Regions from separate parts of the Mesorhizobium sp. AD1-1 genome, predicted to be linked through region 1. Evidence: predicted binding sites of a transcription regulator. Region 1 holds the regulator's gene; the other holds the start of a gene.
What was found. The regulator HrcA, encoded in region 1, represses chaperone genes, less so after heat shock. The targets are predictions, from matches to a motif close to GTTAGCACTCNCNNNNNGNGAGTGCTAAC.
Positions count from the first base shown of each region.

Region 2: the regulator HrcA is predicted to act here: its motif matches at 1,677-1,705, upstream of groES (co-chaperone GroES).

Region 1 is NZ_JAIUGP010000002.1:609,875-617,201, reverse strand. It holds gene hemW (radical SAM family heme chaperone HemW) at 1-526, opposite strand, end outside; gene rdgB (RdgB/HAM1 family non-canonical purine NTP pyrophosphatase) at 523-1,170, opposite strand; gene LB519_RS06490 (glyoxalase/bleomycin resistance/extradiol dioxygenase family protein) at 1,170-1,580, opposite strand; gene rph (ribonuclease PH) at 1,764-2,480, opposite strand; gene hrcA (heat-inducible transcriptional repressor HrcA) at 2,638-3,735, shown strand; gene LB519_RS06475 (hypothetical protein) at 3,760-3,957, shown strand; gene LB519_RS06470 (PQQ-dependent sugar dehydrogenase) at 4,056-5,408, shown strand; gene LB519_RS06465 (LysE family translocator) at 5,681-6,298, shown strand; gene cysK (cysteine synthase A) at 6,495-7,327, shown strand, end outside.
Region 2 is NZ_JAIUGP010000006.1:214,998-222,324, reverse strand. It holds gene groL (chaperonin GroEL) at 1-1,255, opposite strand, end outside; gene groES (co-chaperone GroES) at 1,318-1,614, opposite strand; gene LB519_RS14360 (class I SAM-dependent methyltransferase) at 1,779-2,576, opposite strand; gene LB519_RS14355 (hypothetical protein) at 2,575-3,543, shown strand; gene LB519_RS14350 (TetR/AcrR family transcriptional regulator) at 3,552-4,178, opposite strand; gene LB519_RS14345 (MFS transporter) at 4,302-5,489, shown strand; gene LB519_RS14340 (D-arabinono-1,4-lactone oxidase) at 5,503-6,780, shown strand; gene LB519_RS14335 (alanine racemase) at 6,780-7,327, shown strand, end outside.

The sequences.
Region 1 (7,327 bases):
GCGTCTGGCCGGGGCGGGCGTAGATCAGGTCGAAGGACAGCCTTGGGAATATTTCTCGCGCGAAGCCGATGGCGTGCAGGGCCTGTTCGACATTGTGCAAACGGCCGAGGAAGCGCAAATCCTTGTCGTTCAGCGCCTGCACGCCGAGCGACACGCGATTGACGCCGGCTGCCCGGTAGCCGCGAAAGCGTTCGGCCTCGACCGAGGAGGGATTGGCCTCCAGCGTCACCTCGATGCCGGCAGGCACCGTCCAGTTCTTCGCCACGGCGTCCAGAACCCTGGCCACGGTTTCCGGCTTCATCAGCGAGGGCGTGCCGCCGCCGAGAAAAACGCTGGTCACCTCGCGCGGCCCGGTGCGCTCGCGCATCGTCGCCAGTTCGGCCTCGAAGGCGGCGGCAAAGCGCTCCTGGTCGACCGGCTGGTGGCGAACATGGCTGTTGAAGTCGCAATAGGGGCATTTGGCCGCGCAGAACGGCCAGTGGACATAGACGCCGAAGCCGGGCGCCCGGTCGAGCAGCATGCTCATGCCGAGCCCAATCGAGCTTGGGCGAATTTCTGGAAGGCGCGGGCGCGGTGCGACAGCGCCGTGGCCTGGCCGGGCTTCCAGCCATGCTTTTCCTCGGCGCTCATTTCGCCGAAGGTTTTTTCGAAGCCATCGGGCAGGAACACAGGATCGTAGCCGAAGCCGAGCTCGCCGCGCGGTGGCCAGACCAGCGTGCCCTCGGCCTCGCCGCGATAATATTCCGCCTCGCCGTCGGGAAACGCCAGGCAGATGACGGCGACAAAGCGTCCCTTGCGCTGCTCCGGCAAGGCGGCGCCGACCTCCTGCAGCGCCACTTCGGTGCGTTGCATGGCCATGCCGAAGTCACGCGAACCGTCCGGGGTTTCGGCCCAGTTGGCGGTGTAGACGCCGGGCGCGCCGTCAAGCGCGTCGACGCACAGGCCGGAATCGTCCGACAGCGCCGGCAGGCCGGTCGCCTTGGCGGCGGCGAGCGCCTTGATGTAGGCGTTCTCCTCGAAGGTGGTGCCGGTCTCGTCCGGCTCCGGCAGGCCATACTCCCTGGCCGACTTCGCTTCGAAGCCGAACGGTCCCATCAGGTCGGCGAATTCGCGCAGCTTGCCCTCATTATGGCTGGCGACGACGATCTTCTTGCCATCGAGAGAATGCATCAAAGGCCCCAGATTCGTGGCTCGGCGAATTCGATCGAATTGCCCGAGGGGTCGCGTATATAGATCGAACGGCCGCCCTGCGGCCACTCGAATTCGCTCTCGATGGCGATCTTCTTTGCCTCGATATGCGCTTTCCAGCCGGCGATTTCATCGGCGGTCGCCGCAAAGCAGAGATGACCTTGGCCGACCGCGCCATGCGGCGGCACCGGCAGTCTCGCGCCGGGCGCCGGCGGGATTTTGGTTGCCTCGGCGTTGAAGACGAGCAGCACGCCGGGGCCGCAGCGGAAGAACAGGTGGCGGCCGTCGACCTTGCCGAGGAGATTGAGGCCGAGGATGTCGGTGTAGAAGGTTTCGGCGGCGGGCAGGTCTGTGACGTAGAGGGCCGATTCCAGGATCGCGGAGGGTGTCACGAGGCGCCCCCCTCTGGCCTGCCGGCCATCTCCCCCTCAGGTGGGGAGATTGGCAGCTTCTGCATTGCCGCGCACCCTACAACGCCGGAGATTGGCGAAGCCCTAGACGACATCCGATCTCCCCACTTGAGGGGGAGATGGCCGGCAGGCCAGAGGGGGGCGCTCAGGCTCGACATCTAAAAACTAAGCCACTGCCATCTGCTGCAAACTCACCAACCGCTGGATGCCTTTCTTGGCCAGGCCCATCAGGTCCGCGAACTGCTCCTCGGAGAAAGGCTCGCCCTCGGCGGTGCCCTGGATCTCGACGATGCCGCCCTTGCCCGTCATGACGAAATTGGCGTCGGTGCCGGCCGCGGAATCCTCGATATAGTCGAGGTCGATGACCGGCTGGCCGTCATGGATGCCGCAGGAGATCGCAGCGACATGATCCTTCAGCACCTTGGCGACGCTGGCCATCTGGCGCGCTTCCATCCAGCGCAGGCAGTCATACAGCGCCACCCAGCCGCCGGTGATCGAGGCGGTGCGGGTGCCGCCATCGGCCTGGATGACGTCGCAGTCGACGGTGATCTGCTGTTCGCCCAGCGCCTGCAAATCGACCACGGCGCGCAAGGAGCGGCCGATCAGCCGCTGGATTTCCAGCGTGCGGCCGCCCTGCTTGCCGGCCGAAGCCTCACGGCGCATGCGCTCGCCGGTCGAGCGCGGCAGCATGCCGTATTCCGCCGTCACCCAGCCCTTGCCGGAGTTGCGCATCCAACCCGGCACTTTTTCCTCGAGGCTGGCCGTGCACAGGACATGCGTGTCGCCGAACTTCACCAGGCATGAGCCTTCGGCATGCTTGGAGACGCCACGCTCGAAGGAGATGGCACGCATTTCGTCGAATTGGCGTTTGGAAGGGCGCATTCAGGGCTGCTTTCTTGTCATTTTTCGGAATCTTGGCCGGCTTGTAACCGCATGGGACGCGTGGCGCAAAGGAAAATGGCCTGACGATCGGACACAGACACCGGGTTGCGCGGGTGCAGTGTAAGTCTATATCCTTGGGCCGGAGGTTTTTGGCCGTATGACCAAGGCAGTCGATCCCGCTTCGCAGTCGCCCGCGCTTCAGTCGCCAGTATTCCAGGCGCTCGACATGCGTTCCCGCGACATCTTCCGGCGCATCGTCGATTCCTATCTCAGGGACGGTGAACCGGTGGGATCGCGCAGCCTGTCGCGTATCCTGCCGTCCTCGCTGTCGCCGGCGACCATCCGCAACGTGATGAGCGACCTCGAGCATCTCGGCCTGATCTACGCGCCGCACATTTCGGCCGGCCGGCTGCCGACACAGGCCGGCCTGCGTTTCTTCGTCGATGCCTTCATGGAGCTTGGCGACCTTTCCGACGAGGAGCGCCGCGCCATCGAGGCACAGGTGCGGGCGTCCGGCTCCGGTGCGACGCTGGAGCACATGCTGACCGAGGCCAGCCAGATGCTGTCGGGCATGTCGCGCGGCGCCGGCCTGGTGCTGGCCGCCAAGAACGAGGTGGCGCTGAAGCACATCGAATTCATCCAGCTTGAGCCGACGAAGGCGCTGGCGGTGCTGGTGTCGCAGAATGGCGACGTCGAAAACCGCGTCGTCGACCTGCCCGCCGGGATCACCGTCTCGCAACTGCACGAGGCCTCGAATTTCCTCAACGCCCATATACGCGGCCGCACGCTGGCCGAGGCGCGGATCGAGATCGCTCGCATCAAGGAAGAAACCAGGGCCGCGCTCGACACGCTGTCGCAGGACCTGGTGGAGAAGGGGCTGGCGGTGTGGGCCGGCGCCGACAGTGGCCTGCCGGCACGGCTCATCGTGCGCGGGCGTGCCAATCTGCTTGAAAACGTCACCGCCCAGGCCGACATCGAGCTGCTGCGCCATCTGTTCGAGGACATGGAGACGCAGGACGGGCTTATCCAGCTGCTTGACCTCGCCGAGCAGGGCTCGGGTGTGCGCATCTTCATCGGCTCGGAAAACAAGCTGTTTTCGCTGTCGGGCTCGTCGCTGGTCGTCGCCCCCTATCGCGACAAGGATGCCCGCGTCGTCGGCGCGCTCGGCGTCATCGGCCCGACCCGGCTGAATTACGCGCGCATCGTCCCAATGGTCGACTATACGGCGCAGCTGATTTCACGCATGCTGCGCTGAGCTGATCCAACCGAGGAGACGACGATGGCGCTCGAAGAATTCAAGGCCCGGATCAGCCTGCTGCTGGAGGAGATGGTCAACCAGCCGGAAGACCAGCACGAGATCCAGGAGCAGCTGCGCGAAAAGCTACGGGAAATGCGCGCCATGGGCCTGCCGCTGCCGGCTGACCTCGTCGAGTTGGAAAAACGCCTCGACGACGATTTCTACGCCGCCGGGACCTGAACCGGAAAACCGCAAGCTTCCTTCACCTCATCGTGTGCCGTGGAACGATCGACGAAACCGGTCGTTCCTGTTTTCACCCCCGAACACTGGAGGACCGAATGATGCGTTTTGCCGGCCCCGCACTTTCCGCCGCACTGTTTCTCCCGACCGCTTCATTCGCCCAGCAGGCGGACGAACCGGTGCTGAAAGGCGCGGCTGCCTTCGGCGACTGGCGAGCGGACAAGCCGGGCACCCGCCGCCTGATCAGACCGGATGATCTGCCCAAGCCCAATGCCACCCGGTCGACCTCGAACAGCGCCGGCATCGCGGACATGCCGGCAGACGCGAAGCTGCAACTGCCGCCGGGTTTCTCGGCCGAGCTGGTTGCATCGGGCATCGACAATCCACGCGTCGTACGCGTCGCACCGAATGGCGACCTGTTCGTCGCCGACAGCAAAGCCAACCAGGTCCGCATCTATCGCCTCGCCGAAGGCAGTGCGAAGCCGGCGCAGGACGGCATCTTTGCCGGCAATCTCAACCGGCCCTATGGCATTGCCTTCTATCCGCCGGGCGCTGAACCGCAATGGGTCTATGTCGCCAACAGCGACAGCATCGTGCGCTTTGCCTACCGCAATGGCGACCTGAAGGCCTCCGGCGACCCGGAAACCATCGTCGGCAACATCCCCGCCAGTCATCACTGGACCCGCGATATCGCCTTCTCGCCGGACGGCAAGACGCTTTACCTTTCGGTCGGCTCGGGATCGAATGTCGCCGAGGACATGGGCCGGGAGCCGAAAGGCGGACTCGATGCCTGGGCGAAATCGCAGCCGCTGGGTGCAGCCTGGGGTTCTGAAGACGGCCGCGCCGACGTGCTGGCCTTCGATCCCGATGGCAAGAACGGCCGCATCTTTGCCGCCGGCTTGCGCAACTGCTCGGGTATGACTGTGCAGCCGGCGACCGGCGCGCTGTGGTGCGTCGTCAACGAACGCGATGCGCTTGGCGACAATGTGCCGCCCGAATACGCGACCGTGGTCAAGGAGGGTGCCTTCTATGGCTGGCCCTGGTACTATATCGGCAACAATGAGGATCCGCGCCACAAGGGTGAGCGCCCCGATCTTGCCGGCAAAACGACCGTTCCCGATGTGCTGATGCAGGCGCATTCGGCGCCGCTCACCATCGCCTTCTACGAGGGGAAGAGCTTTCCAGCTGAATACAAGGGCGATGCGTTCGTCGCTCTGCACGGGTCATGGAACCGCGGCAACAGGACCGGCTACAAGGTGGTGCGGTTGCTGTTCAAGGACGGCAAGCCGACCGGCGCGTATGAGGATTTCATCACCGGCTTCGTGGTTTCCAACGGTGAGGTCTGGGGCCGGCCGGTCGGCGTGGCGATTGCGAGCGACGGTGCGCTGATCGTCAGCGAGGACGGCAACGGCACCATCTGGCGTGTCACCCATGGCGACGGTCCGTCCTGATCTGCTCAGGTAACGCAGGCCCCCTCACCCGGATTGCCAACCGAATTGCGAAGAGCAATTCGGGACAATCCGACCTCTCCCCGAGGGGAGAGGAGTCAGCAGACGCTGGCGCCCGTCTCTTCTCCCCTCGGGGAGAAGGTGGCCGCGAAGCGGCCGGATGAGGGGGCTTCGTAAGGCGAGCCCTCGATATCTGGTGCAATAGAATCCGGCCCCAGGGAATTCAATCTTGGCCTGTCCCATGCAATAAAACGCTCTGATCCGAGACCAGTGCCATGACCCTTACCGGATTCCTCGCCTATAGTGCGGCCCTCGGCATCGCCGCCGCGATTCCTGGTCCCGGCATCACCGCGCTGGTCGCCCGTGCGCTCGGCTCAGGCTTCCGATCGTCGCTGGCGATGTCGTTTGGCCTGATGGTTGGCGACATCACCTATCTGACCGCCGTGGTGCTTGGCCTCGCCTTCGTCGCACAATCCTTCGGCATGGTTTTCCTGGCCATCAAATGGCTCGGCGTCGCCTATCTCGCCTTTCTCGGCTGGCGCTTCTGGAACAGCGGCATCACGCCCGAGACCGTCGAGGCCGGAAAAGGCAAGGGCGGCTTGCTGTCGAGCTTTGCCGCCGGTCTGACCGTTACCCTCGGCAATCCGAAGACGATGATCTTCTATCTCGCGATCACGCCGACCATCGTCGACCTGAAAACCATCACGCTGGCGGATTACGGCATCCTCGTCGCGCTGACCGTTGTCGTGCTGTTGGTGGTGCTGGTGCCGTATCTGGCGCTGGCGGCCAAGGCGCGCTGGTTTCTGAAATCGCCCCGCGCGCTCAAGGCGCTGAACCGCACGGCGGCCGGCTTCATGGTCGGTGCTGCTGCAGCGATTGCCGCTCGGCAATAGAGAGCTTTCGGCCAAAGCATTTCGCAAACAGGCCTTTGCGAGAAATGCTTTTCCGGGACGGCACGGTTTTAGACACAGGTCCCACTCGGATATTTTCAGCCGACAGTCTATCTTGCGCGACCGAAGGCCCTATCTTGCCGGCTGCAATTCCACTGCCTGAAATCCTTACTCGCCTGAAATTCTGGGAGCGAAACCAATGAACAAGCCCGTCACAGCCCGTGTGCCCGGTCGCGGCCGCGTCTACAATTCCATCACCGATACGATCGGCGACACGCCCCTGGTGCGGCTCGACAAGTTCGCCAGGGAAAAGGGCATCGTCGCCAATCTCATCGCCAAGCTCGAATTCTTCAATCCGATCGCCTCGGTCAAGGACCGCATCGGCGTGGCGATGATCGAGGCGCTTGAGGCATCAGGCAAGATTTCTCCCGGCAAGACAACGCTGATCGAACCGACGTCGGGCAACACCGGCATCGCGCTTGCCTTCGCCGCCGCGGCCAAGGGCTACAAGCTGATCCTGACGATGCCCGAAACAATGTCGGTCGAGCGCCGGAAAATGCTGGCGCTGCTCGGCGCCGAGCTGGTGCTGACCGAGGGTCCGAAAGGTATGAAGGGGGCCATCGCCAAGGCCGACGAACTGGCAGCGACGATCCCCAATGCGATCATCCCGCAGCAGTTCGAGAACCCGGCCAATCCGGAAATCCACCGCACGACGACGGCCGAGGAAATCTGGAACGATACGCATGGCGAGGTCGATATCTTCGTCGCCGGCATCGGCACCGGCGGCACCATCACCGGCGTCGGCCAGGTGCTGAAGAAGCGCAAGCCCTCCGTGCATGTCGTCGCCGTCGAGCCCGACTCCTCGCCGGTTCTGTCGGGTGGCCAGCCCGGCCCGCACAAGATCCAGGGCATCGGCGCCGGTTTTGCGCCCAAGATCCTCGACACGACGATCTATGACGAGATCGTCAAGGTGTCGAACGAGGATTCGGTGGCCAATGCCCGCCTCGTCGCCCGCCTCGAAGGCGTGCCGGT
Region 2 (7,327 bases), on a different contig from region 1:
GCGCGACGCCACCACCAGCAACGATGCCTTCTTCCACGGCCGCGCGGGTCGCGTTGAGGGCGTCATCGACGCGGTCCTTCTTTTCCTTGACTTCGACTTCCGTCGCACCGCCGACGCGGATCACCGCAACGCCGCCGGCGAGCTTCGCCAGACGTTCCTGCAGCTTCTCCTTGTCGTAGTCCGAAGTGGTCTCTTCGATCTGCTGCTTGATCTGGGCAACGCGGCCCTGGATCTCGGCCTTCTTGCCGGCGCCGTCGACGATGGTGGTGTTCTCCTTGGAGATCGACACCTTCTTGGCGCGGCCGAGCATGTTGAGGCCGACGTTCTCGAGCTTGATGCCGAGGTCTTCCGAGATGACCTGGCCACCGGTGAGGATGGCGATGTCTTCCAGCATGGCCTTGCGGCGATCACCGAAGCCCGGCGCCTTGACGGCAGCGATCTTCAGGCCGCCACGCAGCTTGTTGACGACCAGCGTGGCCAGAGCCTCGCCTTCGACGTCTTCCGAGATGATGAGCAGCGGCTTCGAGGTCTGCACGACGGCTTCGAGAACCGGCAGCATGGCCTGGAGGTTGGACAGCTTCTTCTCGTGCAGGAGGATGTAGACGTCCTCGAGCTCGGCAACCATCTTGTCGGCGTTGGTGACGAAGTAGGGCGAGAGATAGCCGCGGTCGAACTGCATGCCTTCGACGACTTCGAGTTCGGTCTCGGCGGTCTTGGCTTCTTCCACCGTGATGACGCCTTCGTTGCCGACCTTCTGCATCGCTTCCGCGATCATCTTGCCGACCGACTCGTCGCCATTGGCCGAGATCGTGCCGACCTGGGCAACTTCCTCGGAGGTCTTGATCTTCTTGGCAGCCTTCCCGAGCGCCGAGACGACTTCGGTCACGGCCAGATCGATGCCGCGCTTCAGGTCCATCGGGTTCATGCCGGCGGCAACGGCCTTGTGGCCTTCCTGAACGATCGACTGCGCCAGAACGGTCGCGGTCGTGGTGCCGTCGCCGGCGATGTCGTTGGTCTTCGAAGCAACTTCGCGGACCATCTGCGCGCCCATGTTCTCGAACTTGTCTTCAAGCTCGATTTCCTTGGCGACGGTGACGCCGTCCTTGGTGATGCGCGGGGCGCCGAACGACTTGTCGATGACGACGTTGCGGCCCTTGGGGCCGAGCGTGACCTTCACCGCGTCGGCGAGGATGTTGACGCCGCGCAGCATGCGCTCGCGGGCATCACGGGAGAATTTTACGTCTTTGGCAGCCATTTTTAGCTCCTGGCAGGGGCTTTGATCGAGCCCGGGAATTCAGTTGACGGAAAGGCCTGATATCAGCCGATGATGCCCATGATGTCGGATTCCTTCATGATCAGAAGGTCTTCGCCATTGAGCTTGACTTCGGTGCCCGACCACTTGCCGAACAGGATGCGGTCGCCGGCCTTGACGTCCAGCGGGACCAGCTTGCCAGCTTCGTCACGAGCGCCGGAGCCGACAGCGATGATCTCGCCTTCCTGCGGCTTTTCCTTTGCCGTGTCGGGGATGATGATCCCGCCAGCGGTCTTGGATTCGGATTCGACCCGGCGAACGACCACGCGGTCATGAAGCGGGCGGAACTTCGACTTTGCCATTTTTTCTTCCTCGATGAGAACGGTGAGAAACAGTTCCTCCATCCGGCGGCGCCGGACATGTGGTTAGCACTCACCAAAGGCGAGTGCTAACGTGGCGCTGAAATAGGCTGGCGGCGCGCCGGAGTCAAGGCGCTCGGAGCGCCTCTTGGCGCATGATGATGAACTTACCGGTGCCTGGCCGAACCGAGCACCAGAAGCGGGCACCGTTCCGCTAGCGGATAGCTTCCGCTCGGCACGACGCGCACGTCGCCGAACCAGTTGGCTGCCTCGTTGGTCAGCGTGGCCAGCGTCGCGAAGCTGTAGCTTATGTCCGAGCCTGCATAGACGTCGATCGTGTTGATCGAGCTCATACTCCATCCTGTTCGCGCGGCAAGAGCTTCGCGGTCCGGAAACAGTCTGCCGAATGCATCGCGGATCGTTGCCACCTTGATGGTAAAATCGCGGTCGTCGGTCGTACACGCCATCGCAATCCGCCATTTGAGCGCGTGGAAATTCTCGATCCCGCCGGCCAGAACCAGAGCTTCGATGCCGCACAGATCGTCCGCCGTTTCCGGTCGTGCGAAGACGCGGATCGCTGCGCGCCTGCCAGGCTTCAGCACCCTGGCGACCTCGCCAAACAACGAACAGCGCGCCGCCTGGGAAGCGACCGCCGACAGGCATCCGTCGCCGATGACGGCGTCGATGCTTGCGCGGTCCACGGGCAGGTTAAGCCAGTTGCCGGCAATTGCCCGTCGCGAGCCGTCGTCGCCAGCCCATACGCCGGAAATCATGGCCGCCGACTGGTCGACCGCCAACATCGACTTGCCCAAAACTGCCAATTCCGGGGTAACCCCCAAGAGAAGGACATCGGCATTTCCGAGATCAAGTTCGCGATCGAATATAGCGACGGTTTCCGCTGTCGGCCGGAGCGGCGCTTCCAGAAGTTTCCAATGGCGGTGGTAATCGTCCCAATGATTTGTCATGCAATTCCATTGGCCCCCTGCACGCCTGGATTTTGGATATCACCGGGGCTTAATAGAGGTCGTTGGACAAGCCAAGACATTTCAAGGCATCTACAGACAGTCCAGGAGGTGGATAGTGGCGCGTATCGCCGTGATAACGCATGAGCATGACAGGTTCCTGGGCAGGCGCGATATTCTGCTGCGCAGGAGCAGCCCATACATGCTGTTCGACATTCTTGCGGAATTGAAAAGGCGCGGCCATTCGGTTCGGGTTCAGCAAGGCCTGTCGAAGCCGGTCAGCGCCGATATGGCGGTATTGCATGTCGATGCCACGGTGACGCCCACGGACTATGTCGACTATGCCCGGAGTTTTGCATTCTGCCTCAACATCGGCGCCGCCGACATATCCAAACGGCGGATCAGTGGTGCATTGATCGACAAAACCGACAGCTGGCAAGGTCAGGTGATTGTCAAAAGCAATCTCAACAATCGGGGAATTCCGGAGACGCTCCTCAACCGGCGATCCGAGCGCGCGGGCAAACAGCCGCCGTTTCCGCATTTGCCAATCTTGCACCCCTATGAGATCCACGGATCTCTCGGCGACGTTCCAGACGGCGTCTTTGATTGCGACGATCTCGTCGTGGAAAAGTTCATTCCGGAGAGAGAACCCGACGGTTTTGCTGTTCGTTTCTGGGTGTTTTGCGGAGAGCGAGAGCGCTGCACCCGCTACGTCTCGCCAAACGGCCTGGTCAAGGCATCGGAGACGATCCGGCGCGAGCCCGTCCCGGTGCCCGACGAATTGCGTGAGCGTCGGCGTGAACTCGGCTTCGACTATGGAAAATTCGATTTCGTCATGCACGAGGGCAGGGCCATCCTCCTCGATGCGAACAAGACTCCCGGCCGTCCGCAAAATCTCGTCAAGATGTTCGCGGCCGGCGCTTCGGATCTGACACACGGCTTCGAAGGCCTCGTCCATCGGGCGAAATAGGCGCGGCTCTAGAGGAACAGCCGCAGCTGCGTGTGAATGATGGACCGGTAATCCTCGATGGTCCGGCGGCTTTCCGCTTCGCCCTCGGCAAGCGCCAGGCGCACCACGCCGCCGGCGAGCTGGAAGATCAGCAGAACCATACGTTCGAACTGCTCGCGCCTCTCGGGCTCGAGCAAGGCGATGACGTGGTCGCAGAACATTTTGGCTTGGTGCCGCGTTTCGGCGAGGTCGAGGTTCTTGAGCGCCTTGTCGGCCTGGATGGCGTTCTGCAGATCCTGGATGGCCGGATCGCCGGCGACACGGCTGAGATAATCATCGAGCAGCCGGTCAGCGGCCACGATGACATCTTTCGCCTCGTGAATTTCGGCGATGATCGTCGTCAGCCGTGCCCGGCTGACCTCTGAAAACCGCTCATAGAGCATCGCCAGGATCGCCGATTTGTTGGGAAAATAATGGTAGACGGTGGCGATCGGTCCGCCCGCCAGCATGCCGACTTCCTTCATGGTGACGGCGTCGATACCCTTTTCCCCGATCAGCCGCATGGTCGTCGACAGGATCGCGTCGATGCGCTCGCGGCTGCGTTCCTGCTTGGGCCTGCGCCTCGGCTCGGTCGCCATTCTCTTCAATTCCGTCATGCACCGATCTTTCGCACGGTTTTTAGATTCCGGTTGACAAGAAATATGATCAAGTATCAGTTTCGGAAATACTGACAGGTTGTCAGCTTTTTTGCCGCGCGGCAAGGACGTTGGGAGGCGCCTTTGGCTTCGACAGATATCGGCCACGCAGGCAGTGGCGACTGGCTGGTCGGCAATCCGACCGGCTGGCAGCTCGCCTCGGCCCTGTGGATCGGTTCGGTCGGCCTGCTCATCCTCGGCCTGCAGCCGGTGCTGCTCGGAGCTCTCTACACCGAAGGCCATGTCAGCGGCGACGAACTGGCGCTGGTCGCCACCGCCGAGATGATCGCCATTGCCATCGGTTCGGCCGTCGTGGCGATGCTGCTTTCGGCCCACAATATGCGCTGGAAAAGTGCCGTCCTTCTGCTGCTGCTGGCGCTGGCCAATGTGTGGACGGCCTATGCCGCGAGCGCCAACATGCTGATTGCGGCCCGCGCCCTTGCCGGGCTCGCCGAGGGCGGTCTGGTCGCCATCGCCACCGAACTGATCGCCCGCTCGCGGCGCGCCGAGCGCATCGGCGGCTATTTCGTCACCATGCAGACGCTGGCGCAATGCGCGCTCGCCCTGTTGCTGGCGCTCTATGTCATTCCGGCCGCAGGGTCGGCGGGTGGCTTCATCGTTCTTGCCGTCGTCTGCGTCGTGTCGCTGGCGGTCGCTTTCACTGTCCCAGGTGACTATGCCGACCTGCCCAAGGAAGAGAATCTGGCCAATGTGCTGACGGTTCCCTCGATGACCGCGCTGCTGTCGGTCTTCTGCTACTTCATGTTCTTCGGCGCGGTCTGGGCTTTTCTGGAGCCGCTAGGCGCGCAATACGGCATCGATGGCCGCACCGTCGGCCTGATCGTCTCGGCCAGCCTCGCGGTGCAGGTGTTGGGGGCGATGACGGCGACCGCGTTCGAGGCGCGCATCGATTATCGCCTTGCCATCGCGGCGATCGGCGTCGTGGCGCTTGTCAGTTCCCTGGTTCTTGCCAGCAGCCCCGGCCTGACGACGTTCTGGGTCGCTGCCCTGGCCATGGGCTTTATCCTGCTGTTCATCGTGCCCTACCAGATCCGTCTGGCGATCACCGCCGACGAGACGCGCACCGCCGTGCTGCTGGTGCCGGCAGCCCAACTGTTCGGCCTGGCGATCGGGCCGATTGCGGCGTCGCTGCTCATCGATGGCAAGGATTTCCGGCCGGTGCCGGAATTCGCCGCCGCCAGCGCGGTGGCAAGCGTGGCGCTGCTCGGTCTCTTCGTCCTTGTGTCGCGTCGCCGTCGTGCGGTTGCCTGAGCGGGGAGGTGGCATGTCAAACGTTTGGAGCAACTGGTCGGGCTTTGTAAGCGCCGAGCCCAAGCTGATCGCCAGCCCCGGCGATGCCGGTGAACTCGGTGATCTCGTCCGGACCGCGCCTGGCCCGGTGCGCGTTGCCGGCGCCGGTCATTCCTTCACACCGCTGGTGAAATCGCAGGGCACGATCCTGTCCCTGGAGAGACTGGAAGGGCTGGTCTCGCACGACGCGCAAAAACATCAGGCGCGGGTGCGGGCAGGGACCCGGCTCGGCGCGCTCATGCACATCCTGCAAGGCATTGGCCAGGGCCTGCCCAACATGGGCGACATCGACCGCCAGGCGATCGGCGGCGCGCTGGGCACAGCCACGCACGGCTCGGGACCGACGCTCGGCGCCTATCACACGCAGCTGGAGACGGTGCAGATCGTCGACGGGCTTGGCAAGGTCCGCGACTTCAAGCGGGCAGGGGATCGGGACATGATCCACGCCATCGGTGTCGCGCTCGGCGCTTTCGGCGTGCTCACCGAAGTGACGCTGAACAACATCGCGACCTACCGGTTGCGCCGCCGCAAATATGTGCTGCCGATCACCGAGATGCTGCGCGATTTCGAGGCGATGATGGCCGCGCATCGCTCGGCCGAATTCTACTACATTCCGTTTTCCGGCTATGCGCAGTTCATCGCCAGTGATTTCAGCGATGCCGCACCCACCACGCGGCCGCCGGAAGAGGACGAGGCGGGCTTGAGGACACTGCGCAGGCTGCGCACTTCACTTGCCTGGCTGCCATCGCTGCGTGGCCGCCTGATCCGATCGGCGGCCGCCAAATTTCCCGCCGAGGACTACGTGCAGGACTGGCTCAACGTCTATGCCAGCGACCGGCAGACCAAGTTCAACGAGATGGAATATCATTTGCCGTTCGAGGAAGGGCCGAAGGCGCTGGCCGAGATCATCGAGCTGACCGAGAAGCGCTTTCCCGAGGTCTATTTCCCGATGGAGGTGCGCTCGGTCGCGCCGGACCAGTTCTGGCTTTCGCCATTCTACAACAGGCTGACCTGCTCCATCGCCATCCACCATGACGCCGCGAACGATCCTTTGCCGTTCATGCGGGCGGCAGAGCCGATCTTCCGCAGATATGGCGGCCGGCCGCATTGGGGCAAGATGCATAGCCTCAAGGCGGCGGAGCTGAAAAAGCTCTACCCGCGCTGGGACGATGCCATGGCGGCGCGCCGCGACATCGATCCGGAAAACCGCTTCGTGTCGCCCTACATGGCCGGCCTGTTCGGCATCGAATGATGAGCACCTATTTTTCCACCCTCTCGGATGCGCTGAAGGAAGCCGGCATCTTCCAGCCCTGCCTGCTGCTCGACCGCGATCGGCTGGACGGAAACATTGCCCTGGTAAAAAGGAGGCTGGATCCCGGCCTGGCCGTGCGGCTGGTCGACAAATCGCTCGCCTGCCTGCCGCTGCTTGCGCATATAGGCAAGGCGCTCGGCACCAGCAGCTTCATGACCTTCCACCCGCCGATCAGCGAGGCGGTGCTGAAGGCGTTTCCGGATGCCGATCTGCTCTACGGCAAGCCGATGCCGATTGGTACGGCAAGGACTGCGCTGGTGAAGGGTGATGCCGACTGGTCGCGTGTCTGCTGGCTGATCGACAGCGAGGAGAGACTGGCGGAATACGGTGCTCTCGCTGACGAACTCGGCATCGGCCTGCGCATCGCTTTCGAGATCGATGTCGGGCTGCATCGCGGCGGCTTTGCTGATCCCGCGGCCTTGTCGAAGGCGCTGAGCGCGTTGCCGGTCCGGCTGCATTGCGAAGGCGTCATGGCCTACGAGGCGCA